DNA from 2 places in the Clostridium novyi NT genome. Region 1 is predicted to be linked to the other one. Evidence: riboswitches for the same ligand, from Rfam matches in the RefSeq annotation. Region 1 holds a riboswitch; the other holds the start of a gene.
What was found. Region 1 has a riboswitch for FMN ahead of NT01CX_RS10155 (ECF transporter S component). Riboswitches for the same ligand answer to the same signal wherever they lie in the genome.
Positions count from the first base shown of each region.

Region 2: it holds a riboswitch for FMN, as region 1 does, so the genes downstream of both, ribD (bifunctional diaminohydroxyphosphoribosylaminopyrimidine deaminase/5-amino-6-(5-phosphoribosylamino)uracil reductase RibD) here and NT01CX_RS10155 (ECF transporter S component) in region 1, are expected to answer to the same signal.

Region 1 is NC_008593.1:2,178,918-2,194,951, forward strand. It holds gene pduB (propanediol utilization microcompartment protein PduB) at 1-412, opposite strand, end outside; gene eutM (ethanolamine utilization microcompartment protein EutM) at 433-714, opposite strand; gene NT01CX_RS10105 (sensor histidine kinase) at 889-2,100, shown strand; gene NT01CX_RS10110 (response regulator transcription factor) at 2,121-2,858, shown strand; gene NT01CX_RS10115 (glycyl-radical enzyme activating protein) at 2,900-3,799, opposite strand; gene NT01CX_RS10120 (glycyl radical protein) at 3,871-6,423, opposite strand; gene NT01CX_RS10125 (IS1182-like element ISCno1 family transposase) at 6,682-8,121, opposite strand; tRNA gene NT01CX_RS10130 (tRNA-Trp) at 8,287-8,362, opposite strand; gene NT01CX_RS10135 (HD-GYP domain-containing protein) at 8,519-9,751, shown strand; gene tsaE (tRNA (adenosine(37)-N6)-threonylcarbamoyltransferase complex ATPase subunit type 1 TsaE) at 9,915-10,373, shown strand; gene tsaB (tRNA (adenosine(37)-N6)-threonylcarbamoyltransferase complex dimerization subunit type 1 TsaB) at 10,370-11,086, shown strand; gene rimI (ribosomal protein S18-alanine N-acetyltransferase) at 11,052-11,534, shown strand; gene NT01CX_RS10155 (ECF transporter S component) at 11,600-12,241, opposite strand; FMN riboswitch at 12,348-12,469, opposite strand; gene NT01CX_RS10160 (Tex family protein) at 12,527-14,683, opposite strand; gene NT01CX_RS10165 (DUF1657 domain-containing protein) at 14,884-15,087, opposite strand; gene NT01CX_RS10170 (hypothetical protein) at 15,339-15,659, shown strand; one part of gene prfB (peptide chain release factor 2) at 15,738-16,034, opposite strand, start outside.
Region 2 is NC_008593.1:2,396,944-2,412,977, forward strand. It holds gene NT01CX_RS11135 (Ig-like domain-containing protein) at 1-317, shown strand, start outside; one part of gene NT01CX_RS11140 (IS1182-like element ISCno1 family transposase) at 374-1,242, opposite strand; one part of gene NT01CX_RS11140 (IS1182-like element ISCno1 family transposase) at 1,242-1,812, opposite strand; gene NT01CX_RS11145 (MATE family efflux transporter) at 2,088-3,440, shown strand; gene thrB (homoserine kinase) at 3,482-4,381, opposite strand; gene NT01CX_RS11155 (hypothetical protein) at 4,585-4,779, opposite strand; gene NT01CX_RS11160 (spore maturation protein) at 4,890-5,414, opposite strand; gene NT01CX_RS11165 (nucleoside recognition domain-containing protein) at 5,438-6,013, opposite strand; gene ribE (6,7-dimethyl-8-ribityllumazine synthase) at 6,274-6,735, opposite strand; gene NT01CX_RS11175 (bifunctional 3,4-dihydroxy-2-butanone-4-phosphate synthase/GTP cyclohydrolase II) at 6,740-7,984, opposite strand; gene NT01CX_RS11180 (riboflavin synthase) at 7,998-8,639, opposite strand; gene ribD (bifunctional diaminohydroxyphosphoribosylaminopyrimidine deaminase/5-amino-6-(5-phosphoribosylamino)uracil reductase RibD) at 8,624-9,742, opposite strand; FMN riboswitch at 10,024-10,143, opposite strand; gene NT01CX_RS11190 (hypothetical protein) at 10,373-10,615, shown strand; gene pepT (peptidase T) at 10,670-11,893, opposite strand; gene NT01CX_RS11200 (DUF6263 family protein) at 11,994-12,929, opposite strand; gene NT01CX_RS11205 (sensor histidine kinase) at 13,297-15,477, shown strand; gene NT01CX_RS11210 (Gx transporter family protein) at 15,504-16,010, opposite strand; gene NT01CX_RS11215 (NusG domain II-containing protein) at 16,024-16,034, opposite strand, start outside.

The sequences.
Region 1 (16,034 bases):
GTCCTGCTCCACCTTTTGTATCTCTTGCAAGTTCTATAGATACAATTTCAGTGTTTGTAGCTTTTACAGCTTCATCTGCTGCCATAATATGTGGACCTGCACCAGTTCTTGCGCTTAACAATCCGATTGAACGATATTTTGGATCTAATCCCATTTTTTCATGTAAATATCCATCTACATTTGCAATTACTAAGCCTACAGTATCCCCAATAGCACTTCCTACATACTCTGTTATTGTTGGTACATCATTAAACATAGCACTTTCCCTCTCTTCATCATTTTTTAAAACTTTTTTGACTTCCTCTTCTTTAACTATATTTTCATTTTTATTTGTTGTATTTTTACTACTATTATCTAAATTCATTCTTCCCTTTAATTCTTCTATAACCTTATTTATTAAATCTTCGTTCATAGTAACACCTCTAATCTATATTATTTGTTTAAACAAGGTAATATTTTTTCTACATCTGTATGTGGTCTTGGAATTACATGAACTGAAACAACTTCTCCAACCCTTTTTGCAGCTGCACAACCTGCATCAGTAGCTGCTTTGACTGCCCCAACATCTCCTCTTACCATTACAGTTACAAGTCCTGATCCTATCTTTTCATATCCAATCAACGCAACATTTGCTGCCTTTACCATAGAATCCGCTGCTTCTATTGCGCCTACTAATCCTTTTGTTTCTATCATTCCTAATGCTTCTTGTCCCATAAAGTAGCACCTCCAAAAATCTATAATATTTATTAATTGCTTTTCTAAATAAAATTTTATTATAAAAATTGATTAAATTTTTTGACAAATTCGACTAAATTTTGTACTATATATATAAAAAAATGTTGTACTATTTTGATATAGTATAAATTTACCTATAGTAGGTGTTTGAAAATGAATTTGTTAAAAAATGTACAATTTGCAGATATCATAGACATTAATACTCTTAGAGATATTCAAAATAAATTAGCAAAACTTATTAATTTCCCTACAATTACAGTAGATATAAATGGTATACCTGTATGTGAAGAAAATAACTTTACTCCGTTTTGTAGATTAATTCGTTCATCTCCAGAGGGTAGAAAAAAGTGTATTCTTTGTGATTCACAAGCTGGGTTTATTGCAATACGCGAGAAAAAACCACGACATTACAACTGTCATACAGGACTTATTGATTGCGCAGCTCCGATTATTGTAAACGATTTATATTTAGGATCTGTTTTAGGTGGACAAGTTCTTGTACGAGGTGAAAAAGATATAAATTCTTTAGATCTTGAAAAAATATCAAAGGAATGTAATATTCCTTTGAAAAAATTAAAAGAAATTGCTAAAACCATACCTATAGTTGATTCTCAATATGTTGAAGATTGCGTAAGTTTCTATAGGCTTTTAGCTAATTATATAGCTCATTTAGGAATGGTGCGTCTAACCCAAGAACAATTATTAAAAGAAAGTAAGGAAAAAATAAAACTTGAACAACAAGCCAAAAAAGCCCAAATTAAAACTATAAAAGCGCAAGTTAATCCTCATTTTCTTTTTAACACACTTAACACAATAGCAAGAATGGCTCTTATTGAAGATGCTCCCAAAACAGAAGAATTAATATATAATTTATCTGATCTTTTAAGATATAATCTTAGAAATTTAGAAGTACTTCCTAAAATAAAAGATGAAATGGAAAACATAGAAAGATATCTTTTTATTCAATCATTACGCTATAGTGACAGAATATTCTATAAAATTAATATAGATAAGGAAGTATTGGACTTTAGGATTCCAACCATGACATTACAACCAATAGTTGAAAATTGTTTAGTTCATGGTCTAGAGACAAAAGTAGATGGCGGAACTATAGAAATTACCGGAAAACTAACTGGACATAATGATTTAATAATAAAAGTTTCTGATAACGGAAAAGGAATAGACTCTGCTGTTCTTAGAATATTAAACAATTTAGATAACTTAGATAAGGATATTTTTGGAATCGGAATTCAAAATACTCATAACAGAATAAGACATTACTTTGGAGAAAATTATGGACTTAAAATAGAAAGCCAATTAAATATAGGAACTACAGTTTATATAAAAATACCACAAATAAAATAATTATTAAGGGGTGTTACTATATGTATAAGCTAATGATTGCAGAAGATGAACCGTTAGAAAGAAGGGCTCTTAGAATTATACTAGAAAAAAATTTTTTTAATATAGAAGTTATAGATGATGCTAAAAATGGTATAGAAGCTATTAAAAACGCCCGATTAAATAAACCTGATATTATACTTATGGATATTAGAATGCCTGAAAAAACTGGTTTAGATGCACAAAAACAAATAATATCATTTTTGCCAAATGTAAAAACAATTATCTTAACTGCTTATGGTGATTTTAATTATGCACAAACAGCTATAAAATATAATGTTATAGACTATCTTTTAAAACCCGTTCGTCCATCAGATTTAAAAAACTCTATAAATAAGGCACTTAATCTTATAAATAAAGAAACTTCATCAAAAATTAGTAAGAAAACTTTAAGTGGAACTGAAGAAAACCCTATTAAAGCTGCAATAAAATATATAAATGACAATTACACTCAACAGCTTACATTAAATTTAGTAGCAAATTTAGTACACTTAAATCCTCAATATTTCAGTAGATATTTTAAATCTAAAACAGGTTATACTTTTACTCAATATATAACAAAACTAAGAATTGATAAAGCAAAAAAACTTCTTGCAACATCAGATAAATCTATAACTCAAATATCACTAGAGGTTGGTTATATAGATCCAGCCTACTTTAGTAAAGTTTTTTATAAATCAGAAAAAAAATCTCCTTGTAAATACAAAGCTTCTTTTATATAAAAATAAAAGTTAAGGAATATTAAAACTCCTTAACTTTTATTTTAACCACCTATTTTGCAATTTAATCCATATTGTTCTACAATAGACTTTAGTTTATTTATATTGTCATCCCCTGGAACTTCTAAATCTTTCATTTTATATTCATATCCTAAGTAATCATATTTATTTTCACCTAATCTATGGTACGGTAATAAGTTAACTTCTTTTACCCCATTTAAACTCATTGCAAATTTTGCAGTATTCCTTATATTTTCTTCATCATCATTAACTCCTGGTATAACAGGAACTCTGATTACAATTGGTACTCCAAATTCTGAAATAAATTTTATATTACCTAATATAATTTCATTATCTTGTCCAGTATATTTTTTATGTTTTATGCAATCCATGCTCTTTACATCAACCATAACTAAATCTAAATACTTTAAAGCTCTTTTTAGCACTTCTCTATTAACAAATGCCGTTGTTTCAACAGCTGTATGACATCCTTTATCTTTACAAGCTTTTAAAAGTTCTATTGCAAAATCACCTTGATATAGCGGTTCTCCACCAGATAAGGTTATACCTCCACCAGATCTTCTATAATAACTATTATCTTTTCTTAAAACCTCTATAATCTCTTCTACTTTTTTTGATGTACCAGCCATATTTAATGCATTAGCATAACAAGTCTCTACGCATTTTCCACAGTTTATACATTTGTTTTTATCTATTCCATTTCTATTTATAACATCTATTGCTCCAACTTTACAGGCTCTAGCACAATTGCCACATTGTATACAATTGCGAGAAATGAACATTACTTGAGGATTAGGCTTTTGGGATTCTGGATTACTACACCATAAGCATGAAAGAGGACATCCCTTTAAAAACACTAATGAGCGTATCCCAGGACCATCATGAACAGAGAACCTTTGTATATCAAAAACAATACCTTCCATTAAAAGTCTCCCCCTTTATTATTACTTAAAAAATAAGGAAGGGTGTGTAACTCTTCCTTATTTTTCTTAAATTATAGTTGATGTTCTGTTCTCTTTATAATATCATCTTGTATTGACTTATCAAGTGAAGTAAAATGAGCACTATATCCTGCTACACGAACTACTAGGCTCTTATATTTCTCTGGATTTTTTTGAGCATCTAAAAGCATTTCTCTACTAACTACATTAAATTGTACATGCATTCCTTTGTTTTCAAAGAATGTTCTAACTAAAGCAGATAAGTTTCTAAGCCCTGCTTCACCTTGAAGTGCAGATGGATGGAATTTTTGATTAAACAATGTTCCATTAGATGCTATAGCATGATCTAATTTTGCAACTGAGTTGACAGCAGCAGTAGGCCCATTTTGATCTCTGCCTGAAACTGGTGATACACCATCTGCTAGTGGTTCTCCAGCTTTTCTTCCATCTGGAGTAGCCCCTGTTTGAGCACCCATAGGAACATTTGCAGAAACTGGATACAATCCAGGTTGGAATTTACCATTACGTGGATTTGTATATTTTTCAACTTCTTTACAATAAATTAATGCTGCTTCACGAGCTAAATTATCAACCTCATCAATATCATTACCATATTTAGGCGCTCTATTTATAAGCATTTGACGAAGACTTTCTTTTCCTTGATAGTTTCCTAAGTTAATATTACTATTTAAATTATTTACTGATATATTACTTTCTTTAAATAAAAGTTTTTCAATTACAGCCATAATTGTTTCTCTATTTAAATTTTCTGGATTTATATTATTTATACTATTTAAATTTAAGCTGTTACTTGAATTACATTCTCCAAAGTTAGTATCAAGAGCTTCTTTTAAATCTCCCATTGAAACTAATCTTTCTTCAAAAACTAACTTTTTAATAACTTCAAGAGAATCGGCGGTATTTGCAACTCCAACACCTTGTGGACCTGTAAAGTTATAATGCGCACCACCTTCTTGAAGTGATTTTCCCTTTCCTATACAATCATAAACCATTGAAGATAAGAATGGTAAAGGTGCTCTCATTCCGTGTGCTACATCAACACAGTTATCTGCATTAGCTAAAAGTTTTACAAAATACTTCATTTGTTCTCTATATGCATTCATAAATTCTTCAAAAGAATTAAATAATGTAACATCTCCAGTTTTAGGTCCAAGTTGTTTTCCATTTGACATACCATTATTCATAGTGATTTCAAGAACTTTTGCCATATTAAAAAATGCAGCATCATGCCATCCTTCTGTTTTTCCACCCTTTTGAGGTTCAACACATCCTATAATTCCATAATCCCTAGCATCTTCCATGGAAAGTCCTCTATTAAGTAAAGATGGAATTATAACTTCATCATTATAATAAGCTGGCATACCTAATCCTAGACGACTAACTTCAGCAGCTTTAAATAACAATTCATCTGGAGTTTTGTTCCAACCCCTTATTGATATTGATGGTTGAGGTAATTTTGTATGTGCTGTAGCTTCAAGGCACATAAATGATAATTCATTTGTTGCATCTTCACCATATATGGTTTGTCCACCAACTATTAAGTTTTGAAACATAGGATATCCGCCAAATGCTTTTGTGGAACCTTCATCACGAACTTTATTTACATCATTAAATTTTACCCACAGACAATCAAGAAGTTCTTGAGCTCTTGACATATCAATTCTTCCACTTTCTATATCATTCTTAAAATAAGGATACATATATTGATCAAAACGCATAGGAGAAATTGAATGTCCATTTGACTCTATTTGAATTATAGCTTGAACAAACCAGAAAGCTTGTAATGCTTCATAGAAGTTTCTTGCTGGATTTGCTGGTACCCATTCACAATTATGAGCTATTTGTAATAATTCTTCTCTTCTCTTTGAATCCATTGTTCTACTTGCAAGAGTTTTTGCTTCTTCTCCAAAACGTTTTGCAAACTTAACAGCGGCCTTACATGTTATTTCTACAGATGTTAAAAATTGATCCTTCTTTATGTAATTAGGATCTCCCTTATCTGCTTTTTTCCTTTCCTCTTGTACTTCTTGAATTATTCCATTGAAACCTTTTGATAAAACTTTAGCATAGTCTACACATATATGTCCAACACCATTGAAATAGTAATTACCTACTGTAAATACCCCTTCATCCATTGCTTCTTTTGTTTCATCAAACATAATTTCAGTTGCGAATTCATTTGTTGTCTTTCCATCCCAGTATTTGAATACTTCTCTCAATTTATCTTTTGTATCTTCTGAAATTAAAAATACGTCACCTTTTCTATTTGCAAGTCTATCAAATTCGTCCAGTAACCATTTATTTGAAAACTCAGGAAATATTTGAGCTGCTCTTGGTTTTTTAGTAAGATTTCCCACTATTAATTCACTATCACGAATTACTATAGGCATTTCGCTTAGTATCTTTTCTAAAGCCTTAGCCCTTCTAATAACCATAGGCATTGATTCTGTTTCTTTAAATGATTCAGTAATTAAAACTGCTCTATCTGCTTCAATTTCTGGAGTAACCGAATAAAGATCCTCAATTAATATATTTATTCTTTCTTTAGGTATAGACGAATAATTTCTAGCCAAAATATCATTCATTATAATTCCTCCTTGTTATAACTACTTTGTATTTTATCCATGTTATTTCCCATACTTAAATTGTAGTCTTAAAGAAGTTAAATTTTTTTGACTATTTCGACTTATTTTTGTATTATATAGATTACAATATGATGTATTATTTTGATATCATAAAAAAATTACCATGTTCTATACTTATCAAAAAATAAAAAAGTCAGTAATCATTATGATTACTGACTCAGATTGTTCAAAAAGCCCCCAACAATTGGGGGCTTTTGTTTACGCCAAAATTCTTTTATGCGATAGCATTCGAAAAATATTTATTATGTATGTTAATTTGGAATAAATTTGAATTAATGTACACAAAAAATAATGCGATAGCACCATGGCTATCTTTTTCATATTCTGAACTGCCGCTGTAAGTAGGCACTGCTCAGAAACATTTTTAATTCCTCGCATGCGACAATAACGTAGCCCATGTAATTCTTTTGAATCAGCAAAGCTACGCTCAATCTTTTCTTTACGTCGTTTGTAAATACTTTTACCTTTTTCTGTTTTAGTAAAGCTAAAAATTTGATCTTTATAGTCTTCCCAAACATGACGACGTATAGTTCTATTAATGGATTTATCAGATGTTAAGCAATTATTTTTATATTTGCAATAAGCACAATGCTCCGCATTACTTAAATATTCTTTATAACCTTCCCTCGTAGTAGTTCTATATTTTAAAAAGCAATTATTAATACACACATATCCATCTAATTCTTTAACATACTGAAATCTATATTTTGTATATTTTCCTTTAACATGGGGTCCTAAACGGAACCCAAAAACACCTTGATAATTTTTGTCTGAAATTTGTTTACAAATAGGATTCGTAGAATATCCGGCATCTGCTACTAAATATTTTGTATTAAAATTAAACTTTTCTATTTGAGTTTCTATTCTTTTAACATAAGGATCTACATCGTTTATATTCCCGGGAGTAACATGAACGTCTGTTATAATATTATACTTTCCGTCAACAGTTCTATGATCTAAATAAAAAAAGCCTTTAGGTTTTCCATCTCTAACCATATATCCACTGTCTGGATCAGTTGTACTTACTTTTATTTCCTTAGTTTCAGCTATTTTAGTCTTTTTTTTTAGAGGCTTTTTATTATGATTAATTCTATCTTTATTAATGTCATTCTCTAATTCATCAAAGTATTCCTTTGTGGATTTAGTTATTTCTTTTTTAATAAATTTATGTTTATTAGCGTTAGCTTTTAAGTGAGTAGAATCAGTATATAGAATTTTGCCATCAACCAAGTTTCTATTAATAGCTTGAAATACAATATTATCAAATATTTCTTGATGTATATTTGTATTACTAAATCTTTTTGTTCTATTCTGGCTTATAGTGGAATGACTTGGTATTTTATCAGTAAGTCCATATCCTAAAAACCATCTGTAAGCTACATTTACCTGGATTTCTTTTACAAGCTGACGCTCTGAACGTATACCGAATAGGTATCCTATAAAAAGCATTTTAAATAATACAACTGGATCCACTGATGGTCTGCCATTATCAGCACAATATAAATCCTTAGTTAAATCTCTTATAAATGAAAAGTCTATGTGTTTATCTATCTTTCTAAGTATGTGATTTTCAGGTACTAAATTTTCTATATAAACTAGTTCTAATTGATTTTGTTTTCTTTCATTATTAGTAAGCATTTTTCCTCCGTAGGAGCCCTAACGGGCTAAAAGATTTATTGTTCTAAAATATATATTCTACATAAACACTAAAAATCCTTTTTGTAATAAATGTAAAAAGGCTGTTGACAAATTATGTTTATCAACAGCCTGAGTCAGTAATCATTATGATTACTGACTTTTATCTGGCAGGGGCACTAGGACTCGAACCCAGAACCAATGGTTTTGGAGACCACTACTCTACCAATTGAGCCATACCCCTATGGAACGATATTAATTATATCATGGCAATTAGATATATGCAAGTATTTTATTAAAAATTTTTTATTACTTTATTTTTAATTATTTCACAATATATATATATTATGTTAAAATTATGATAAATGATAACCAATTCCATTTAAGAAGGAGCATTAAAATGAAAATAAGTCTTGATAAAACAATTCGTTCAATCTCTCTTGCCTTAGATTTAGCAGAGATTAGTTCAGTTGAAAATAAAAATATAATTGAAAATATATCTAATATAAACTATTCAAAACACAACTTTATGAATCATTCTCAAAGAGCAACCTATATATCATTATCCTTAGCTAATTATTTAAATCTCAGCGATTCTTCTAAAAAATATTTATATTTATCAACACTTTTACATGATATAGGTGCTACTAACAGTTTAAAAATTAGTCATACCCAAACTGATTTTATAAAAAAACATTGTATTAATGGTTCTGAAATACTACAAGGGTTTCCTATATTTAATAATCTTTCTCACATAATTTTAAATCATCATGAAAACTTTAATGGAACAGGCCCTCTTAACTTAAAAATGGATGAAATTCCAATAGAAAGTCAAATCATAAGATTATCTGATTTGGTAGAACTTCTATATAACGCAGAAATTCCTATATTTAAACAACGTGATTACATAATAAACTGGGTAATGTCTCACTCTGGGGATATATTTTCTCCAAAAATATGTAATGCTTTTGTTAAAGTGTCCTCTAAGGATGTATTTTGGTTTGACCTTGAAAATATATCTTTTATTGATTCTATCTTAGATAATATAGCGCCTAAACTAGGTATATACCTAAATTTAGAACAATTTGAATCTATAGCATATATATTTTCAAATATAATAGATTCCAAAAGCACCTTTACAGCTACTCATTCTCGTGAAATTGCAAAACTCGCATTTAAAATCTCAAAATATTTAGGCTACTCAAATGAAAAATGTCACAAGATAAAAATAGCTGGGCTATTACATGACATAGGTAAACTCGCTATCCCTTCATCTATATTAGATAAAAACGGCAAACTAACACCCGAAGAATTCTCTATAATAAAATCTCATGTATATTACACTAATATAATTTTATCCAAAATAGGCGATATCCCTGATATAAAAAACTGGGCCTCAAATCACCACGAAAAACTAAATGGTACAGGTTATCCAAATGGATATTCCGCTAAAGATTTAAGTGAAGAATGTAGAATACTTGCCGTTTGCGATATATTTCAGGCGTTAACCGAGGATAGACCTTATAGAAAAGGACTAAACAATGAAGAAGCCTATAAAATTCTAGATAATATGGTTGAAAAAAATTTTATTTGCAAAAAAGCTGTTAATAATTTAAAAGAAGCTTTATCATAACTTAATTTTATTTCACTAAATAGCACTATTACAATGAATAAGCCCTTTAGATGCTTTTATTTTTCTTATATTTAGTATAAAATAACTAATGAATTACTAATTCCTAATGAATTAGAATTTCATTAGTTATTTTTAATGTATTAAATCTTAGGAGTTGATATAAATGCAATTTGTAGTTAATAATGTAGATTCAACTGTAGATATAGGATATCAAATAGGAAAACTTGCAAATAGCGGAGATATTATATGTTTAATTGGTGATCTTGGAACTGGTAAAACTCATATAACAAAAGGTATAGCTAAGGGACTTGGAATAGATGAACATATAACTAGTCCTACTTTTAATATAGTAAATGAATATGAAGGAAATTTAAAATTATATCATTTTGATGTATATAGAGTAAATGACCCTGATGAAATAGAAGCTATTGGATTTGATGAGTATATATTTGGAGATGGAGTTAGCATAATTGAATGGGCCAACTATATAGAAGAATTAATTCCTGAAGAATATTTAAATGTTACAATAGAGAAAATGCCTGAACTTGGAGAAAACTTTAGAAAAATAACTTTAACTCCTAATGGCGACAAATACAATTATGTAAAGGAGATTAAACTATGAAAATTCTTAGCATAGAATCTTCTACTTCTAGTGCTTCTTGCGCTATTTTAGAAGAAGATAAATTATTAGGTGAAGTTAATTTAAACGGAAAAAAGCAACATTCTGTTATATTAATGCCTTTAATAGATAACTTATTAACAGATTTAAAATTATCTTTAGATAACATTGATGCATTTGCAGTATCTAGCGGTCCTGGCTCATTTACAGGTCTTAGAATTGGTATGGCTACTGCTAAAGGTCTTGCATCAGCTACTAATAAGCCTTTTATAGGGGTTTCCTCTTTAGATGCACTTGCCTTTAATTTAGCTTATACAGATGGTGTTGTATGCCCTATTATTGATGCTTTAAGAGATAATGTTTATACAGCTTTATATTCTTTTAAAAATGGTAAACTTGAAAGATTAACTGATTATATGGCTATACATATTGATGATTTAATATCCACTATAAAGAACGGAAATTACGATTCTGTAAGCTTCATTGGAGATGCTATTCCTAAATTTAAAGAAAAGCTTTCATCTAGTTTTGAAAAAGTAAACTTCGCACCAAACAACGTTAACTTAGCTCGTGCATCATCTCTTGGAGAACTAGGACTTAGCAGAATAAAAGAAGGTTTAGCTGATGATCCTCTTACATTTGCACCTATATATCTTAGAAAATCTCAGGCTGAAAGAGAATATGAAAAAAAGATGGGAACTCAAAAGAATGCATAATTTAACTGTTGAGGACATGACCGAAAAACATCTTGATGATGTATTAAAGATTAATAATTCGAGTTTCACAAGCCCACTTAGTATTGATTCTCTTAAAAGTGAATTTAACGATAATGCCTACAAATATATAGTGCTTAAAGATACAGATAAAAATATTATACTCGGATATGCAAGTCTATGGTTTATGTTTGATGAAGCTGATATTACTAATATAGCTATTTACAAGGACTTTCGTGGCAATGGATATAGCAATATTTTAATGGGCAAAATATTAGAAATTTGCAAAGAAAAAAATATTCCTAACTTAACACTTGAAGTTAGAGAAAATAATATATCTGCTATAAAACTATATGAAAAGTACGGATTTACTAAGGAAGGACTTCGCAAAAATTATTATGGTCCAAATATAAACGGAATCATTATGTGGAAAAAAGATATTTTAAAATAAATAACTTTATAATAAAACAAAGGCACTTAAAACTCATAGTTTTTAGTGCCTTTTTAAATTCAATTTTATCTTTCACTTTTTACAGGTGTTGCATTTCCACTTTGGTGTAAAACCTCTTCTTTATGTAATATTGGTGATACACTCTTATACATTACTAAAGTTATTGTTGATACTATAGCGCCCTTTAATAAATTGAATGGTAGTATAGACCACATTACTAAATCTTTTAAAGTGTGTATATGTGAATTAACCTTTGTTCCTGCTGCAACAAATGCTTCTATTGGAGCTTTGAAAGCTACAGCAAATAGTGGTAAAAATACTGTGTAATTTAATACTGCTGCAACAACTGACATTACAACTGAACCTGCTATTAATCCTAAAACTGCTGTTTTTCTAGATTTTTTATATTTATATATATATCCAGCTACTACAACAAGCACTGCTCCTACTATAAAGTTTGCAAGTTCGCCTACAAATCCAGTAGCAGTTCCTTTGAATATTACTTTTAGTACATTTTTAAATAACTCAATTCCTATTCCTTCTATAGGTCCAAGTGCAAAAGCACCTAAAAGTGCTGGTAGGTCACTTATATCTATTTTTAAGAATTCAGGAAAAATAGGTATTGATAATTCAAAGAACATTAGTATAAATGCCATTACAGATAATAATGAAATTTTGATCATTTTGTTTAAATTATTATGTCTCATAATAAACCCCCTTGTTTTGCTATCTTCAAGGTTATGGGTAGAGCTGCAATCAAAAAGCCCTAATAACATAAAGTTATCAGGGCAAAAAATCATATTAAAACTCTATCTATACCTTCTCTCATCCAGACTTTACTGTCGGTTTTGGAATCTCACCAAATCAGCCATACCAAGTATAGCTCGCGGACTTTAACCGCCGGTCGGGAATTACACCCTGCCCTGAAGATACTATTAACTTATTTATTTTCTTAAATTAATTATACTATTACTTTTCAGAAAATTCAATATCTACTTCTTCATAGAAAGAGATATTCTTCCCCTTTTCTCGTCTACCTCTAATACTCTAACTTCAACTATGTCTCCTACTTTAACTATATCAAGTGGATTCTTTACAAACTTATCTGATAGCTGACTTATATGCACTAATCCATCTTGATGCACTCCAATATCAACAAAAGCTCCAAAATCGGCTACATTTCTTACTGTACCAGTAAGCATCATTCCTGGTTTTAGTTGATTTATATCTACTATTCCCTTTTTAAATATTGGTTTTGGAAGTTCTTCTCTTGGGTCACGACCTGGCTTTTTAATTTCTTTAATAATATCTTTAAGAGTTGGCACTCCAACTTCTAATTCTTTAGCTAAGTTTTCTATTCCACTTTCTTTAACTTTAGCATCTATATCATCTAACTTTCCGTTTTTTATGTCTTCTTCTGTATACCCTAACATCTTCAAAAATTCTTTAGTGGCTTTATAAGATTCTGGGTGAACAGCTGTATTATCAAGAACTTCATTGCTTTCTGTAACTCTTAAGAAACCTGCACATTGCTCAAAGGCTTTAGGTCCAAGTCTCTTTACTTTTAATAACTCTTTTCTATTTTTAAACTTACCATTTTCTTCTCTATATTCAACAATGTTTTTTGCAATAGTTGAATTAACTCCTGAAATATATGATAAAAGTGAAGGTGTTGCTATATTTAAATCTACTCCAACACTATTTACTACATCTTCCACAACACCACTTAGAGATTCATCTAGTCTCTTAGGTGCAACATCATGTTGGTATTGCCCAACCCCTATAGATTTTGGATCAATTTTAACAAGTTCAGCCATAGGATCTTGAAGTCTACGTCCTATTGATATTGCTCCCCTTATTGATACATTTATGTCAGGGTACTCTTTTGATGCAAGTTCTGATGCCGAATATACAGATGCTCCTGCCTCTGATACTACAACATAAAACAAGTCTTTCCCTGTTTCTTTCTTCACTTCATCAATAAGTCTTGCTAAAACTTCTTCTGATTCTCTACTTGCTGTTCCGTTTCCAAGTGAAACAACATCTACATCATGTTTATAAACAAGTTCTTTAAGTATTTTAATTGAACCTTCTACATCATTTTGTGGAGCAGTTGCATATACTGTTGCAGTGTCTAAAAGCTTTCCTGTATCATCTAGAACTGCTATTTTACATCCTGTTCTAAATCCAGGGTCATATCCTAATACAACCTTACCTTTTATTGGAGCCTGCACTAAAAGCGCACTTAAATTAGCCTTAAAAACTTCAATTGCTCCTTCTTCTCCTTTGTCAGTAAGTTCTGCTCTTATTTCTCTTTCAATTGATGGATATATAAGTCTTTTTAATGAATCTTCTACACTTTCCTCAATGAACTTATCTGTAATTTCATTATCTTTTTTAGATTTTTTATTTAAATAATCTATTATTTTATCTGTATCACATACTACCTTTACAGATAAGATTTTTTCTTTTTCTCCTCTATTTATTGCAAGTATTCTATGAGAAGGTATTTTAGATACAGCTTCTGAATATTCATAGTACATTTCATATGGAGTTGGTTCGTCGCTACTTCCACTGCACTCAATAACTCCATTTTTTCTAACGTATTCTCTTATCCACTTTCTGTATTCAGCTTCATCTGAAATTGCTTCAGCTACTATATCTTTAGCTCCATTTAAAGCATCAGCAATAGTCATAACTTCTTTTTCTTCGTTTATAAACTCTTTTGCATACTCTTCTATATTTCCAGTGAATTCACCACTTAATATAACTTCTGCAAGAGGTTTTAATCCCTTTTCAACAGCTATTGTAGCTCTAGTTCTTTTTTTAGGTTTAAATGGTCTATATATATCCTCAACCTCTGTTAAAGTCTCACACTTATTAATTTTTGATTCTAATTCATCTGTTAACTTTTCTTGTTCTGCAATTATTCTTATTACATCTTTTTTTCGCTCTTCTAAGTTTCTTAAATATGTAAGTCTTTCAGCAAGATTTCTTAAAACCACATCATCAAGTCCACCAGTTTTTTCTTTTCTATATCTAGCTATAAACGGGACAGTATTTCCTCCATCTAAAAGCTCAATAACACTGTCTACTTGTTTTAATTTAATATTAAATTCCTTTGCTAATTTATCATTAATATTCGTCATGGTTTCCTCCATCCTATCTTTAAATATAGTTGCTCTCGCTCTCATAATTTTACATTAATATAAATCAAAAGTCCAATCCACAATATTTATTATGTATATAGGTATTTTTATTTAAATTTCTTGTCTGAACTATATATTTAAAATAAAAAAATCCTATGCTTTAGTTTAAATTCTAAAACATAGGATTTTTTATCTTAATTTTAGTCTCTGTATTGAGGTTCTTCTTGTTTAACGAAATCAAGTCTTCCTTGAATAGTTTGAGCAACATTTTCAACAGTTGTTGATAATTGTTTAAACATTTGTTTAGCCTCTTGGTTATCTGTATCTAGTGAGAATGTTTTTAAATCAGCTGATAACCCTTTAGCTGAAGCTACCGCTTGTTCTAGTTTTGTTCCTGTTGGCATTTAAAATTCCTCCCTTGTTCTTGCTTGATTTTTAACATTAATAGTTTAACCCAATATATTAAAAATATTAGAGCTTTTAATAATGACATTTTTACCATAAAAACATAAGTATACAATTATATAATTTTTATAAATAAAATTATATAATGTAACACATATCCATTATTTTACATAATATATTAAAGAGACAAGCTTTATAGCTTGTTACCTTTTACAATATTTCTGAAGATTACAAGGAGGTTCACTTTTAAATGAAAAATAATGCAAAAGTAATAATTCTTATTTGCGAACAAAGTAGTGGTTGGTGTCACTGTAATGACATATACGTTTCTTATTCCAGTGATAGGAGAATTCCTAGAGGTTCAAACTGCGCCTATGCTCTATCTAAACTTCTTGGATATGGATATCAAATAGTAAGTACACAAACTATGGATAACTGTTGCAATCAAATCATATATACTCTAGCAAAGGTAAGTAGACCAAAACCTTTACCAAAACCAAAGCCAATTCCAAAACCAGATACTTGCGATGTATGTGAAGAAGAACATGATGATTGCTGTTCAATTTGCTGATTTGTAAAACAATAAAAAGACATATAAAGGGAACCCAAGTTCCATTTATATGTCCTTTTTAATTACTCATATTAAATTTTAATTATTAGCCTTTAAATATTCTAATATAAATATATCTATATCTCCATCCATAACTGCATCAACATTTCCCATTTCAGTGTTAGTTCTATGGTCTTTTACCATAGTATATGGTTGGAATACATATGATCTTATTTGACTTCCCCAACCTATTTCTTTTAAGTCTCCTGAAAGGTCTTCTATTTTCTCTTTATGAGCTCTTTCTTTAAGTTCAACAAGTTTAGATTTAAGCATACTCATGGCAGTATCTTTATTTTGGAATTGACTTCTTTCACTTTGACTTTGTACTACAATTCC
Region 2 (16,034 bases), 220 kb from region 1:
TTGGTTATAATAAGCCTGTTAAATGTATTAGTGAATCTTCTTGCATATTCAAAAATGCTAAAGACTTCATAAGCAATTGGGAACAACAGCAATTATTTGATGAAGGTAAAAATCCGAATTATAATCTTGATTTAAAAAATGTTATGAGATATTATCCAGAATCAGTACCAAAAGAAAAGTATCATGCACCAATAAAACTAGAAAAAAATATTTATAATCCTAATGTTACAGAAATTGGTGTAGGGTGTATATATGCACCTCCTTTAGGTGAAGGAGATATTAATGGTTGTGTTGGATATTTTATAGTTGTAAGTTAACATTACAATTTAAATAAAAAGAAACTATTAGATTTTTCTAATGGTTTCTTTTTTGTTTACGCCAAAATTCTTTTATGCGATAGCATTCGAAAAATATTTATTATGTATGTTAATTTGGAATAAATTTGAATTAATGTACACAAAAAATAATGCGATAGCACCATGGCTATCTTTTTCATATTCTGAACTACCGCTGTAAGTAGGCACTGCTCAGAAACATTTTTAATTCCTCGCATGCGACAATAACGTAGCCCATGTAATTCTTTTGAATCAGCAAAGCTACGCTCAATCTTTTCTTTACGTCGTTTGTAAATACTTTTACCTTTTTCTGTTTTAGTAAATCTAAAAATTTGATCTTTATAGTCTTCCCAAACATGACGACGTATAGTTCTATTAATGGATTTATCAGATGTTAAGCAATTATTTTTATATTTGCAATAAGCACAATGCTCCGCATTACTTAAATATTCTTTATAACCTTCCCTCGTAGTAGTTCTATATTTTAAAAAGCAATTATTAATACACACATATCCATCTAATTCTTTAACATACTGAAATCTATATTTTGTATATTTTCCTTTAACATGGGGTCCTAAACGGAACCCAAAAACACCTTGATAATTTTTGTCTGAAATTTGTTTACAAATAGGATTCGTATAATATCCGGCATCTGCTACTAAATATTTTGTATTAAAATTAAACTTTTCTATTTGAGTTTCTATTCTTTTAACATAAGGATCTACATCGTTTATATTCCCGGGAGTAACATGAACGTCTGTTATAATATTATACTTTCCGTCAACAGTTCTATGATCTAAATAAAAAAAGCCTTTAGGTTTTCCATCTCTAACCATATATCCACTGTCTGGATCAGTTGTACTTACTTTTATTTCCTTAGTTTCAGCTATTTTAGTCTTTTTTTTAGAGGCTTTTTATTATGATTAATTCTATCTTTATTAATGTCATTCTCTAATTCATCAAAGTATTCCTTTGTGGATTTAGTTATTTCTTTTTTAATAAATTTATGTTTATTAGCGTTAGCTTTTAAGTGAGTAGAATCAGTATATAGAATTTTGCCATCAACCAAGTTTCTATTAATAGCTTGAAATACAATATTATCAAATATTTCTTGATGTATATTTGTATTACTAAATCTTTTTGTTCTATTCTGGCTTATAGTGGAATGACTTGGTATTTTATCAGTAAGTCCATATCCTAAAAACCATCTGTAAGCTACATTTACCTGGATTTCTTTTACAAGCTGACGCTCTGAACGTATACCGAATAGGTATCCTATAAAAAGCATTTTAAATAATACAACTGGGTCTACTGAAGGTCTTCCATTATCAGGACAATATAAATCCTTAGTTAAATCTCTTATAAATGAAAAGTCTATGTATTTATCTATTTTTCTAAGTATATGATTTTCAGGTACTAAATTTTCTATGTAAACTAGTTCTAATTGATTTTGTTTTCTTTCATTATTAGTAAGCATTTTTCCTCCGTAGGAGCCCTAACGGGCTAAAAGATTTATTGGTCTAAAATATATATTCTACATAAAAACTAAAAACCCTTTTTGTAATAAATGTAAAAAGGCTGTTGACAAATTATGTTTATCAACAGCCTGAGAAACTATTAGATTTTTCTAATAGTTTCTTTTTTTATGCAAAAATTAATTAATTTATACCGAAAACAACGTTCCATTTTCTAATGATTTCCTATAAAATGATATTAATTCACTCTATTTATATATCAAAGGACGGTGATACTATGACTTTCAACAAAAAAACTATTAAAGACGTTCTATCCCTTGCCCTTCCCGCTGTAGGAGAAATGATTTTATATATGACCATAAGTGTTCTTGATACAATGATGGTTGGAAAATATGGAGGACAAGATTCTGTAAGTGCTGTTGGATTGAGCGTTGAAATACTATACACATTTATCAACATATTTATAGCTGTGGGTATATCCATTGGTATTACCTCTATTGTTGCTAGACGTTTTGGAGCTAAAGAGTTTGAATCAGCTGAAGAATATGCATCTATTGGTTTTTTCATAGGTCTTATTATTTCACTTATAATTTCTCTATTATTATTTACAAAGTCAAGCAGTATTCTTCGCATTGGTGGAGCTAAAAATAATGTTATACTTCTTGGAAATACTTATATGAAAATCATAGCTTTAGGCTCATTTTTCACTATGCAAACCAGTATGTTAAATGGAGTTCTAAGAGGTTATGGAAATACAAAAACTCCGCTGATTATTTCCCTTATAATAAACATAATAAATATTCCTTTAGATTGGGTTTTAATATTTGGTAAGCTAGGCTTTCCTGAACTTGGAGTAAAGGGCGCTGCAATAGCAACATCTATAGCTCAGCTTTCTGGATTTTTATTTGCTGTTTTTTATATAATTACAAAATCTAAAATAAAGTTAAAGTTTAAATATATAATAAATTTAAATCTTACAAAATTAAAAGCACTTTTGGTTCTTGCTATTCCCTCTTCATTTCAAGAAGCTGCCTTTGATGTTAGCAGACTTTTAAGTACATTTATGATAATGCGTCTTGGCGAAACTTCCTTTGCAGCAAATCAGATAACTACAACAATAGAATCTGTATCATTTATGCCTGGTTGGGGATTTGGAGTTGCAGCAACTACACTAATTGGTCATAAAATAGGGGAAAAGAACTTTAAAGAAGCTAAAAATTACGCTTACACTTGCACAATCCTTGGAACAATATTTATGGCTTTATGTGCATTAATGTTTTTAATAGCACCTAATTTCCTCATTAAATTATTTATAACTGAAGGTGAAAAACAAGTTATTCATTTAGGATCACTATGTCTAATGGTTGCTGCAATTGAGCAAATTCCTATGGGATTATCTCTTATACTTGGAGGGGCATTAAAAGGAATGGGTGATACTAAAACACCTTTTATTGTATCACTTATATCTAGTTGGCTAATTAGATTGCCTCTTATGTTCTACTTTGTATATATTGCAAAAACTTCTGTAGTCTATGTATGGTGGATTACAGGGATTCAATGGATAATCGACGGCACTATTATGTTTATATTGTTTAGAAAAACTTTAAAGAAACTAGAAACTAATATATAAAAATATACTTATAACATAAGAATAGGTAATCCCTTTTGGAATTACCTATTCTTTATAATCTCTGCCCCTGTAAAGTTAGGCTTTAATAAATGTACTGTCCACTCATCCTCTAAAGTATCTAAAAAGTTCTTCATTCTATCATAAAATTCATTGTTGTCTTTATCTATAAAGGCTATTAAGGTTGAACCTGACCCACTTATAAATTCTGCAAGAGAGCCAAATTCATAAGCTTTTTTAAATATATCATCAATATTTCTAATTAAAGCCCCTCTATATTTTTGATGTATTTTATCTTGCATACATAATCTTAATTTTTCTATCTCTCCATTGTTCATAACATTTACTAACATTGCAGCCCTAGATATGTTAAATACACATTCTTCTCTTGTATAACTATCTGGTAGAACCCCTCTAGCCTCTTCCGTACCTAGTTTATAATTAGGTATCATTACAAAAGCTCTTAATCTATCAGGAACTGTTACATTAGAATATATTACATTATCCTTGTCCATTATAGAAACAGTCATTCCTCCAACAATTGCAGGAACTACATTATCAGGATGTCCTTCTATACTTACAGCCTCTTTTATTATTTCATCAAAAGACATAACATTTCCCATTATAGAATTTGCAGCAAAAATTCCTCCTACTATACATGTAGCACTACTTCCAAGCCCTCTTGACATAGGTACATCACACTTAGATAAATTTATTCTAAATCCTTTGTATTTATAATTATGCTTATTTAATGTGTTTAAAAATGTTGTATATATTAAGTTTTCTGCTAGTGGAATTTCTGATAGCTCTCCTTCTTGTAACATTTCAAATCCAGATTCTATTTCTTCTACCGTTATTTCATTATAAATATCAAGAGCCATTCCAAAACTATCAAATCCAGGTCCCATATTTGCAGTTGTTCCTGGCACTTTTACTTTAATCATATATGTACACTCCCCTTTAATGAGTAAATTCCTAAACGTATTTTTGTATGTGTATAAACTACACTTGTATGTATAAAAGATAATTTATCTAATAATAACATATTATTACGATGTTTTCAAACAATTGGAATATAACATATTTAAAGTAATTTTCACTATAAACAAAATAGGAATTAACTAGGTTATCCCTAATTAATTCCTATTTAATGATTAATAATTTTGTTCTTTTCATAATATACTAAGCTGCGAATAAATTCTGAAGTTACTCCAACTGTTAATCCTAATGCTAGAAATAGCATCATATTACCAAATACAGATCCAAAACAAGCTCCTAAACAAGCTCCAAGTCCTGCTTTTTCAAACAAGGAATCTGTATCTTGAAATAATATTTTCTTCATTTATTATCCCCTCTTTATATGTATTTTTTACATTTTCATCTATATTTATTATATATAATATTTTATTTAAAAAGGTTTCATAACTGTAACATTTAGTATTCAATTTTTGTCTATTTTACAAATATTCTACTAGCTATTATAACTGCCGCTATTACTGCTGTTAAATCTGCCATTACAGCTGCCCATACAGTATGTCTTATCTTTTTAATATTTATAGACCCGAAGTAAACAGTAAGTGTATAAAAGATTGTTTCGGTAGAACCTATTATTATAGACGCTACAAGTCCAATATATGTATCAGCTCCGTATTGATTTAATATGTCCATAAATACTCCTTGTGCTCCACTACCTGATAGTGGTTTTACCATAACAAGAGGAACAACTTCTGGTGGAAGTCCAATAAATTTAACTACTGGTCTTACAAAATTTATAAAGTATCCTAAAGCTCCAGAACCTCTAAATACTCCAACAGCTAATAACATTGCTAAAAGATAAGGATATATGTTTACGCATAACTTTAGTCCATCCTTTGCTCCTTCTATAAAACATTCATATATTTTAACACCTTTTATCATGCCATATATGACAATAAATCCGATTAATATAGGTACTATAGATATTATAAAGTATTTCAATTTTTTACCCCCTTATTCAAGTATCAAAAAAACTTTTCTAAAATCTTGCAATAAACAACGCCCATAATAGCTGCAATTCCAGTTGTCATTATAGCTGGCAGGATTATAACACCTGGATTTTGAGATCCACAGGCTGCCCTCATTGAAATTACAGAGGTTGGTACAAGTTGAATACAAGCTGCATTTAACACCAAAAATAACGCCATATCATTTGTTGCTGTATCTTTTTTAGGGTTAAGTTTTTGTAGTTCTTCCATTGTTTTAATTCCAAATGGGGTTGCCGCATTAGAAAGTCCAAGCATATTAGATGTTAAATTCATTATCATACTTCCCATAGCATCCTTGCTTTTTGATGCATCCTTAAATAAAAATCTAAGTAATGGCTTTAATGGAATTGCAAGTTTTTCTGTAATGCCACTTTTTTGTGCTATCTTCATAACACCACACCAAAGGCTCATCATTCCAACAAGTCCAATTACAAGCTTAACTGATGATTGGGTAGAACTTATTATTGATTTTGATAAAACTTCTCCATTTCCAGTAGCTAGTCCAAAAACTATTCCTATGCCAAGCAGAACAAACCATATAATATTTATCATCTATTATCACCTCATTTACCCATATACTTTTCTATTTAATATATATGAGGGGTTGTCTAAATCTATAACAAAAGTTTATATTTATTTGCACCTATACTTAAACACAATAAAAATAGCCTAAACTATTTTAGAAAAATAATTTAGACTATTTTTATCACTTATTCTAATTTTTAATTACACTTTTATAAATCTAGGATGTTAATCTATATATTTTAAAAAATTATAATACAATTTTTATGTTTATAATATCTTACCTTATACTATATTTCACTTAGTAAGTTAGCCATTTCAATTGCAGTTACCGCTGCTTCATAGCCCTTGTTTCCAGCCTTTGTTCCTGCTCTTTCTATAGCTTGTTCTATATTATCTGTTGTAAGCACTCCAAAGATTACTGGAACTTCTGTATCTAATGATACATTTGCAATTCCCTTTGATACTTCACTTGATACATAATCAAAGTGTGCTGTAGAACCTTTTATAACTGCACCTAAACATATTACTGAATCATACTTTTTAGTTTTAGCCATTTTCTTAGCAACTAGAGGTATTTCAAATGCTCCCGGTACCCAAGAAATTTCTATTTCATCTTCTTTTACTCCATGACGTTTTAGGGCATCTAACGCACCTGATAATAATTTACTTCCTATAAATTCATTAAATCTACCTACTACTATTCCATATTTCTTTCCTTCTGATATTAAATTTCCTTCATATACTCTCATATTATTATGCCTCCTTGATTGATTTATCATATTTTTTTATGTTTTTAAAGTTTAGAATGTGTCCCATTCTCTCCTTTTTAGTTCTTAAATAAAATTCATTTTTCTTGTTACATTCTATTTCTATTGGAACTCTTTCTACAATTTCAATTCCATACCCTGATATTCCTGATACCTTTTTAGGATTGTTTGTCATAAGTCTTACTTTTTCAACTCCTAAATCTTTAAGAATTTGAGCTCCTATTCCATAATCTCTTAAATCCTCTGGGAATCCTAAAGCTAAGTTGGCATCAACAGTGTCCATTCCATTGTCTTGTAGCTTATATGCTTTTATTTTGTTTATTAAACCTATGCCACGACCTTCTTGTCTCATGTATAGTAATGCTCCACGACCTTCTTTGTTTATTTGTCTTAATGCTTGTGCTAATTGATCTCCACAATCACATCTTAATGAACCTAATACATCTCCTGTTAAGCATTCAGAATGAACTCTAATTAAAACTGGTTCTCCGTTTTTTATATCTCCTTTTACTAATGCTACATGTTCTTTTCCTGTTAATTTGTCCTCATAACCTATAATTTCAAATTCACCATATTTAGTTGGAAGACTTGCACTTCCTTGTCTTTCAATAAAGCTTTCTGTCTTTCTTCTATACTCAATTAAATCTGCTATAGTTACTATTTTTAAATTATGTACCTTTACATATTTCATAAGATCAGGTACTCTTGCCATTGTTCCATCTTCATTCATAATTTCACAAATAGTTCCTGCTGGAGTTAGTCCTGCTAATGTTGCAAGGTCTACAGCAGCTTCTGTATGTCCTGCTCTTTTTAGCACTCCACCTTTTCTAGCTCTTAGTGGGAATATGTGTCCTGGTCTTTGAAAGTCTTTAGCTTTAGCTCCTTTTTCTACAGCTTTTGTTATTGTTAACGCTCTTTCAAATGCTGAAATACCTGTAGTTGTTTCAACTGAATCTATAGAAACTGTAAATGCTGTCTCCTTAGTATCTGTATTGTTTATTACCATTTGGTATAAGTCTAATTCCTTAAGCTTTTCTTCTGTCATTGGCATACATATAAGTCCTCTTGCATACTTTGCCATAAAATTAATAGCTTCTGGGGTAACCTTTTCAGCAGCCATTAAAAGGTCTCCCTCATTTTCTCTATCTTCATCATCAACTACAACAACCATTTTCCCATTTTTAATATCTTCTATAGCTTCCTCAATAGTATTAAATTTAAATTGTTCCATTTCTATTCCTCCCTTAAAAAAATCCGTTTTCTTTTAAAAAATCTATATCAATTGTCTTTTTCTTTTCTTGTACCATTAAAAGCTTTTTAATATACTTTGCAATAACGTCACATTCTAAATTAACTTTGTTGCCTGTCTTTTTACTTGTGAGTATTGTCTCACTTTGAGTATGCGGTATTATACAAACTTTAAAAATATAATCATCCACATATGCAACAGTAAGACTTACCCCATCAATTGTTATTGACCCCTTAAAAACTATACTTTTTAAAATATCATTACTTGTTTCTATGCTTATCCATATAGCGTTGCCTTCATTTGAAAATTCCTTTATTACCCCAACACCATCAATATGTCCGCTAACTATATGTCCTCCAAATCTTCCCCCGAGTGCAAGGGCTCTTTCTAAATTAACTTTATCCCCCTTTTTTAATTCCCCAAGATTACTTCGTCTTAGAGTTTCTCCCATAACATCTACAGTAAAACTTTTACTATCATATTCTGTTACAGTAAGACATACTCCATTTGTACATATGCTATCTCCCAAATTCACATCTTCTAAAACCTTATTTGCATCTATTTTTATTCTTGCATTTTCACGATTTTGAAATATTGAGTTTATTGTTCCTATTTCCTCTACTATTCCTGTGAACATACCTTATTCTCCTTTTTAACATATCCTTCTATAACCACATCTTCTTGAAAATTTGATATTTCTATATCATGAAGAGTTACGGCATCACTTATCTTTTTTATACCCTCTCCAGCCACTGAAGTTTTAGCATCTTGTCCACCTATTATTTTAGGAGCTATGAAAGAAATTACTTTATCAACTATTCCCTCATTTAAAGCCGAATAATTAAGAGTGCCTCCCCCTTCTAATAAGATGCTATCTATATTCATTTTTCCAAGTTCAATTACTAAAAATTTAAGATCAACTTTTCCATTTTTTATTGGAGTTATTATTACTTCTGCTCCCTTTTTCTTTATTTCTTCTATTTTTAGTTTATCTGCAAGTTTAGTTGTGGCTATAATGGTTTTTTCTTTAGAATCTAAGTTAAGAACCTTAGAATTTAGTGGTATTCTTCCTTTACTGTCCACAATTATTCTAGTTGCATCTCGTCCAGTCTTTTCTTTTAGTCTAGTTGTAAGACTTGGATCATCTTTAAGCACTGTTCCTATACCCACCATAATTCCAGCAACTCTATGACGTATTTCATGAACGTATTCTCTTGAAAGTTCATTACTTATCCATTTTGAATCTCCCATTACTGTTGCAATCTTTCCATCTAATGTCATGGCCGTTTTTAAAATACAAAACGGCTCTTTTGTTGTAATATATTTTATAAAAATCTCATTTATCTTTTTTATTTCTTCTTCAAATACTCCTACAATAACCTTGATTCCATTTTCCTTTAAAATATTAATTCCTCTACCTGCTACTAGTTCGTTTGGATCTCTCATTCCAACTATTACTTCTTTGATTCCACTTTTAACAATGGTATTTGCACAAGGTGGAGTTTTTCCATAATGGGAACATGGCTCTAATGTTACATACATAGTTGCCCCAGTAACATCTTCTGTTGCATTTTTTAATGCGTTCACTTCTGCATGAGCTCCTCCAAAACGCTCATGATAACCTTGTCCTATAATCTTGTTATCCTTTACAATAACAGCTCCAACTAATGGATTTGGATATGTATATCCTACACCTAGTTTTGATAACTCAATTGCTTTTTTCATAAATTTGAGTTCCACTAAATCACCTCCCATAAGGCAATATTTAATTGTCTATATAATATCTATTTTTTATTTTCCTAAAGGGATTTTAAACATTAAGAGAATTTTCTGATTAACAAACTTGCTATTTAAAGAATATTCTGTAAGATTTGTTTTTTAGATTTATTAAAAAATTAAGCCCTGAAAATTAAAACTAATTTTCAGGGCATGTTATATTCTACAAAATTATTAAAATAAATCTTTATTTACTAATAAAGATCATAGCAAATAAAAGCATTTATCCTAACTTTCTTAATAAATTAATCCTATTCTCCCATCCAGACTTTACTGTCGGTCTTGGAATCTCACCAAATCAACCACTAAAGTGGCTCGCGGACTTTACCGCCGGTCGGGAATTTCACCCTGCCCTGAAGGATTAAATGTCTCCTTTATTAACTTGTCTAAATAAAATTTATCACTTTTTCACTATATTGTCAATACAAATTTTTATTTTTTGCAATTTTTATTTTCACTTATTTCAAATGATAGTATATTTGCTTATATTTACTTAACTCTAATCATAAACTTTTATATGGTTTTTTCTTGAAATTATATTTTTTAAATGCTACCATTAAATATATTTATCAATTTAATATTAGGAGGCATCATATGGTATTACATGATATTATGAAATATATAGAAAGTGAATATAACATCATTAACTCTACTCCTTGTGAAATTTGCGGTGATTCATATGTAGCCGAAAATTTAGAAGTACATATAATAGATAATATTCCTTATAATGTTTGCATTTGTGTTTGTCCAAGTTGTGGACATGAAAAAATATTTAAGTTCTGCGCACCATTTGTAAATGATGATATTTTTAACGAAGTAAAGAAAAAGTTTAATTAAAAAAAGGCTAAGATTAAAATGTTAATCCTAGCCTTTTTTATTTTTTATATTTAATTATTTTGAATAAAGCTCTATGATTTTTAAAATTACATCTACAGCTTTGCTCATTGCAAATGTAGGTATAAATTCAAATTTTCCGTGGAAATTATGTCCACCAGTAAATAAGTTAGGTGTTGGAAGTCCCATAAATGATAATCTTGCACCATCAGTACCACCTCTTATAGGAACTACCTTTGGAACTAATCCAACTTCTTCAATTGCCTTAAATGCTGTATCTACGATATGATGTACAGGCTCAACTTTTTCTTTCATGTTGTAATATTGATCATTCATTTGAAGTTCAACAGTACCTTCACCATATTTACTATTTAAAGTATCTACAACCTTTTGCATTGTAGCTTTTCTTTCTTCGAATTTTTTTCTATCAAAATCTCTTATAATATATTGCATTTTAGTTTCTTCAACTGTACCATTAAATGCTACAATATGATAGAAACCTTCATATCCTTCTGTATGTTCTGGCACTTCATTTTCTGGTAACATTGAATGAAGTTCGTTACCTACTGTTATTGAATTTATCATTTTATCTTTTGCAGAACCTGGATGAACATTTCTTCCATGTATAGTTAGCTTAACTCCTGCTGCATTAAAGTTTTCATATTCTAATTCTCCAACAGTTCCGCCATCTACAGTGTATGCAAAATCAGCATTAAACTTTTCAACATCAAAATAATCCGCTCCTGCACCTATTTCTTCATCTGGAGTAAAGGCAATCTTTACAGTTCCATGTTTTATTTCTGGATGGTTTATTAGATGTTCCATAGCTGTCATAATTTCAGCAACTCCGGCTTTATCATCAGCCCCTAAAAGAGTTGTTCCATCTGTTGTTATTAAGGTTTTTCCTATATAATCTTTAATTTCCGGAAAATCTTTAACCTTTAAAACAATATTTTTTTCCTTGTTAAGTATAATATCTTTTCCATCATAGTTTTCTACAAACTGAGGTTTTACATCCTTGCCACTCATATCTGGTGCTGTGTCCATATGTGCTATAAATCCGATTGTAGGAACATGATTTTCTGTATTTGCAGGTAAAGTTGCCATAACATATGCTTTACTATCAACAGATACATCAATCATTCCCATTTCTTTTAATTCTCTTGCAAGCTCTTTTGCAAGCACCATTTGTCCTTCTGTACTTGGATGTGCATTTGAATCTTCATTTGATTTAGTATCAAAGCTAATATACTTTAAAAACTTGTTTACTACAGCTTCCATTTACGCATCTCTCCTTATATAAATTTATAATATCCTAAAGCTTTTATCCTAATATTAATTATAATAAGCTTTAATAAATTTACAACCAGGAATCTCCATTCTATTGTTTTAAAACATTTACTGTTATCTTTTCTTTTGCAGAAACGGGAACATACTCAGCACCCTTGCTTGGATCTTTAAACATTATCTTTATTTTTCCTTCATATTCACTATCCAGTTCTTCCGTTTTAATCATTTTATTTTCTTGCCCTATTGTTATAGTACCCTTTTCCTTTCCCTTAATATCTTCATAACTTATTTCTACATCGTCCGCTTTAACAGGCTGTGCTGATTCTCTTTTCTTTATTTCTCCATTAACAATAATATCAGTGGTTCCTTCTTTACGCTCTTTTAAAGTATATTTCTCATCTACGTCCACTGGTAAATTAGCTAATACTTTATTTGTTTTTTCCCATTTATCTCCAGTATCAACTTTTTTATCAGAATAAAATCCTATTATTCTTTGTATTTTTTCTTCTAAAACTTCTTCTGAAAGTTCTTTTTTTATAAAATTTTTAATTAGTTCCTTTTTCTTTGGATCCTGTTCTTCTTTTAAAACAGCATTTCCTATATCATCAATTCCCATAACCTTTTCCACTTTACCGTTTTCCGTTAACTTAACCTTAAAACTTTTTCCTAAAAATTTAGAGTATATTGACTTGTCTCCCTCTAAAAATATACCTATATCTGATAAATATTTTTTCAAATAATCTTTTCCTTTAATATAAGCATCAATATCAATAGAATCAATTGTTACTTTTATTTCCATATCCTTAGCATTATTTACATCATTTACACTACACAAAAATGCTTCTCTGCTCTTTAATTCTATAGACTCACTTGATGGTCCTTTAAAACTTCTATCACCATCAATTTGCATTCTAAAAGCTTCTCCTTTTTTTAGTTCTAATGTCATTTTTTTTGACATTTTAACACATCCCGATAAAATACTACATAAATATACCATTAAAATTAAAAATATAAGTTTTTTCTTCAAAAAATCCCCTCCTATCATAACTATTCTTAATATATTATTAACTTTTATAAAAATTTTATTGATTTTTAATTATATTTTTAAAAATATTTAATTTTAATAATTTAATTATTGAAATCTCATAATTCTAGTGCTAGAATTATCACATATTTACAATTTTATTTTTTTGTAAATATGACAAAAATTTATTGTTTTATGGAGATTTCAGTTAATGAAGTACAAAATAAGTTTCATTAAATTTTTTTACATTCTTTTTTTTATTTTTACCCTTTTTAATAGTTTTAATTATGATGTTTTTGCACATGATATAACGCCAAAGCATATTCTCATACTTAACTCATATGATAAATGCATTAAACGTTCACAATATATGATAGATTCATTAATTCCTATATTAAAATCATCCAATGAATGTTTAAATATAACAGTGGAATATATGGATACTAAATCTTTTAATGACTGTCAGTGCATAGAAAATATATATACATTTTATAAAAAGAAGTTTCTCCACAAGAAATTTGATTTAATTATTTCTATTGATGATGATTCACTTAACTTTTTAACTAAATATAGTAAGTCACTATTTCCTAATACACCTGTAGTATTTACTGGAACACATTATATTAATGAATCAACATTAAAAGGAAACCCTCTTTTTACAGGTATGATTGAACGTCCACCTCTTAAAGAAACTATAGATGTGGCATTATCTTTAAACAAAAACACTAAAAATGTAATAGTTATAAATGATAATTCATTAAAAGGATTATCATTAAAAAAATTATTAAATTCTATTATTCCTATTTTTAAGGGAAAAGTTAATTTTATATTTTTAAATAACGTTAACTTACTTCATGATAAAGATTTTTTAAAAAAATATCATAAAAATAGTGTAATTTTGCTTTTATCAGGATTTACAACAAATTATAGTGACTATATTTTTATTGATTCCAATACAGTATTATCTACTAAGTACTTAAATATGCCCATATATAGCATTTGGGAAATGTTTTTGGGACATGGAGTCTTAGGTGGGAAAATGATTTGTCGTGAAAAAGAGGCTAAAGTTTTAGGAAATATAGCTATTAAAATATTAAAAGGTGAAAATCCAAACAACATTCCTATAATTAATACTCCTATTGGAAATTATAAATTTGATTATGAGATTATTACTAAATTTGATATTCCAAGCACACTGCTTCCTTATAAAAGTTCATTTATAAACTTAAAACCTTTATCTTATACTATACCTAAGATATTAGTTTTATTGTTTGTTATTTTCATTATTGTACTATGTTTTCTTTTATCCACTAGTATTTATGAAAAACATAAAACTAGAACTGCTTTAATTGAAAGTGAAAAAAGACTTAGGACATTAATTAATTCTACGCCTGATTTTATATGTCTTAAGGATGGTGATTGTAGATGGCTTGAAGTCAACAGAGCAACCATTGATTTTCTTGACCTTAAGGATATTGATTGGAAAAACAAAACCACAGCAGAATTAATAAAATCAAGAAATACACATAAGGACAGACTTGAAAAATACGAAACTTTTGACATTTTAACTTTAGAGAAAAGGTCTATGATTAATTATCAAGATGAATTCCTTTTAGATGACGGCTCTAAAATAACTTTGGATATATTTAAAATACCTGTATTTGATTCTAATGGTAATCCTTCTGGACTAGTTACTATAGGACATGACCTAACCCCTCGCATTGAAGCTGAGGAAAACAAAAAACTTTTAGATGAAACTATTTCTTACCATCAATTAAGAACAAAGTTTTTTGCAAATATATCTCATGAACTAAAAACTCCTCTTAATTTGATTTTAAGTGCAATTCAATTTCTACAATCAAAAGGTGGAGATGACTTTTTAAGGACAAACTTTGATAAATACGGTGATGTAATAAAAGATAATTCTTATAGAATGGTTAGAATAATAAATAATCTTCTAGATATAACAAAGATTGACTCAGGTTACTTTGAAACTCATTTTGATAATTATAATATAGTTGAAGTAGTTGAAGATATTTGTCTATTTTCTTCTTCATATATAAATTCTAAAAATCTACAATTCGTTTTTGATACAGATACAGAAGAAAAAATTGTAGCTTGTGATCCTCATTTAATAGAACGAACTATATTAAATCTTCTATCTAACGCAATAAAATTTACAAAGCCTGGTGGAAAGATAACAGTTAATATATACGACAAAGGAGATTTTGTTGATATTTCCATAAAGGATACCGGTATTGGTATTTCTAAAAGTCATCAAGAGATTATATTCGAAAGATTTTTTCAAATTGATAAGTCATTATCAAGAAACCAAGAAGGTAGTGGCGTTGGACTATCTCTTGTAAAGTCTTTTGTTGATTTACATAAAGGCTCTATAAAATTAAATAGTGAAATTGATCGTGGAAGTGAATTTTTAATCACTCTTCCTGTGACTTCACTAAAAGATAGAGACATTCTTATCTATTCTGATATATCACCATATGAATTTAAAAGTGATCAGTTAAACATAGAATTCTCAGATATATACTAAAGGCAAATGATAAGCTTCTTTTGCCTTTAGTTTTTTATGTTTAACCTTTTTATAAAAGGTAATAAAAATTTTCCTACAAAACCTATAAATATTCCCGTTCCTATACCAGCTACAAGTAATATAGGTAAATATGATACAATCATAGCATTATTTATAATTATTCCAGCAACTATAACTTGCCCTATATTATGAAATACTGAACCCAATACGCTGATTCCTATAATGCTTACATTCTCTTTTCCTACTTTCTTTAATGTATACATTGCAAAGAAACTTAAAATTCCCCCTGCTATACTATACATAAAAGAGGACATATTTCCCCCTATTAATGTAGATAGTAATACTCTTAAAACCACAACAAGTAAAACCTCATTGAAATCCAACATGTAAAGAGCCATTAAGGTTATTATATTTGTAAGTCCAAGCCTTGCACCTGGTGCTATAAATGGTATAGGTAGCATTCCCTCAATAACATGAAGAACAAGTCCCTGTGCTACAAGTAATGCAATCCAAGTCATTTTTTTAGTTTTCATAACTTTTTACCCCTTACTGTGATA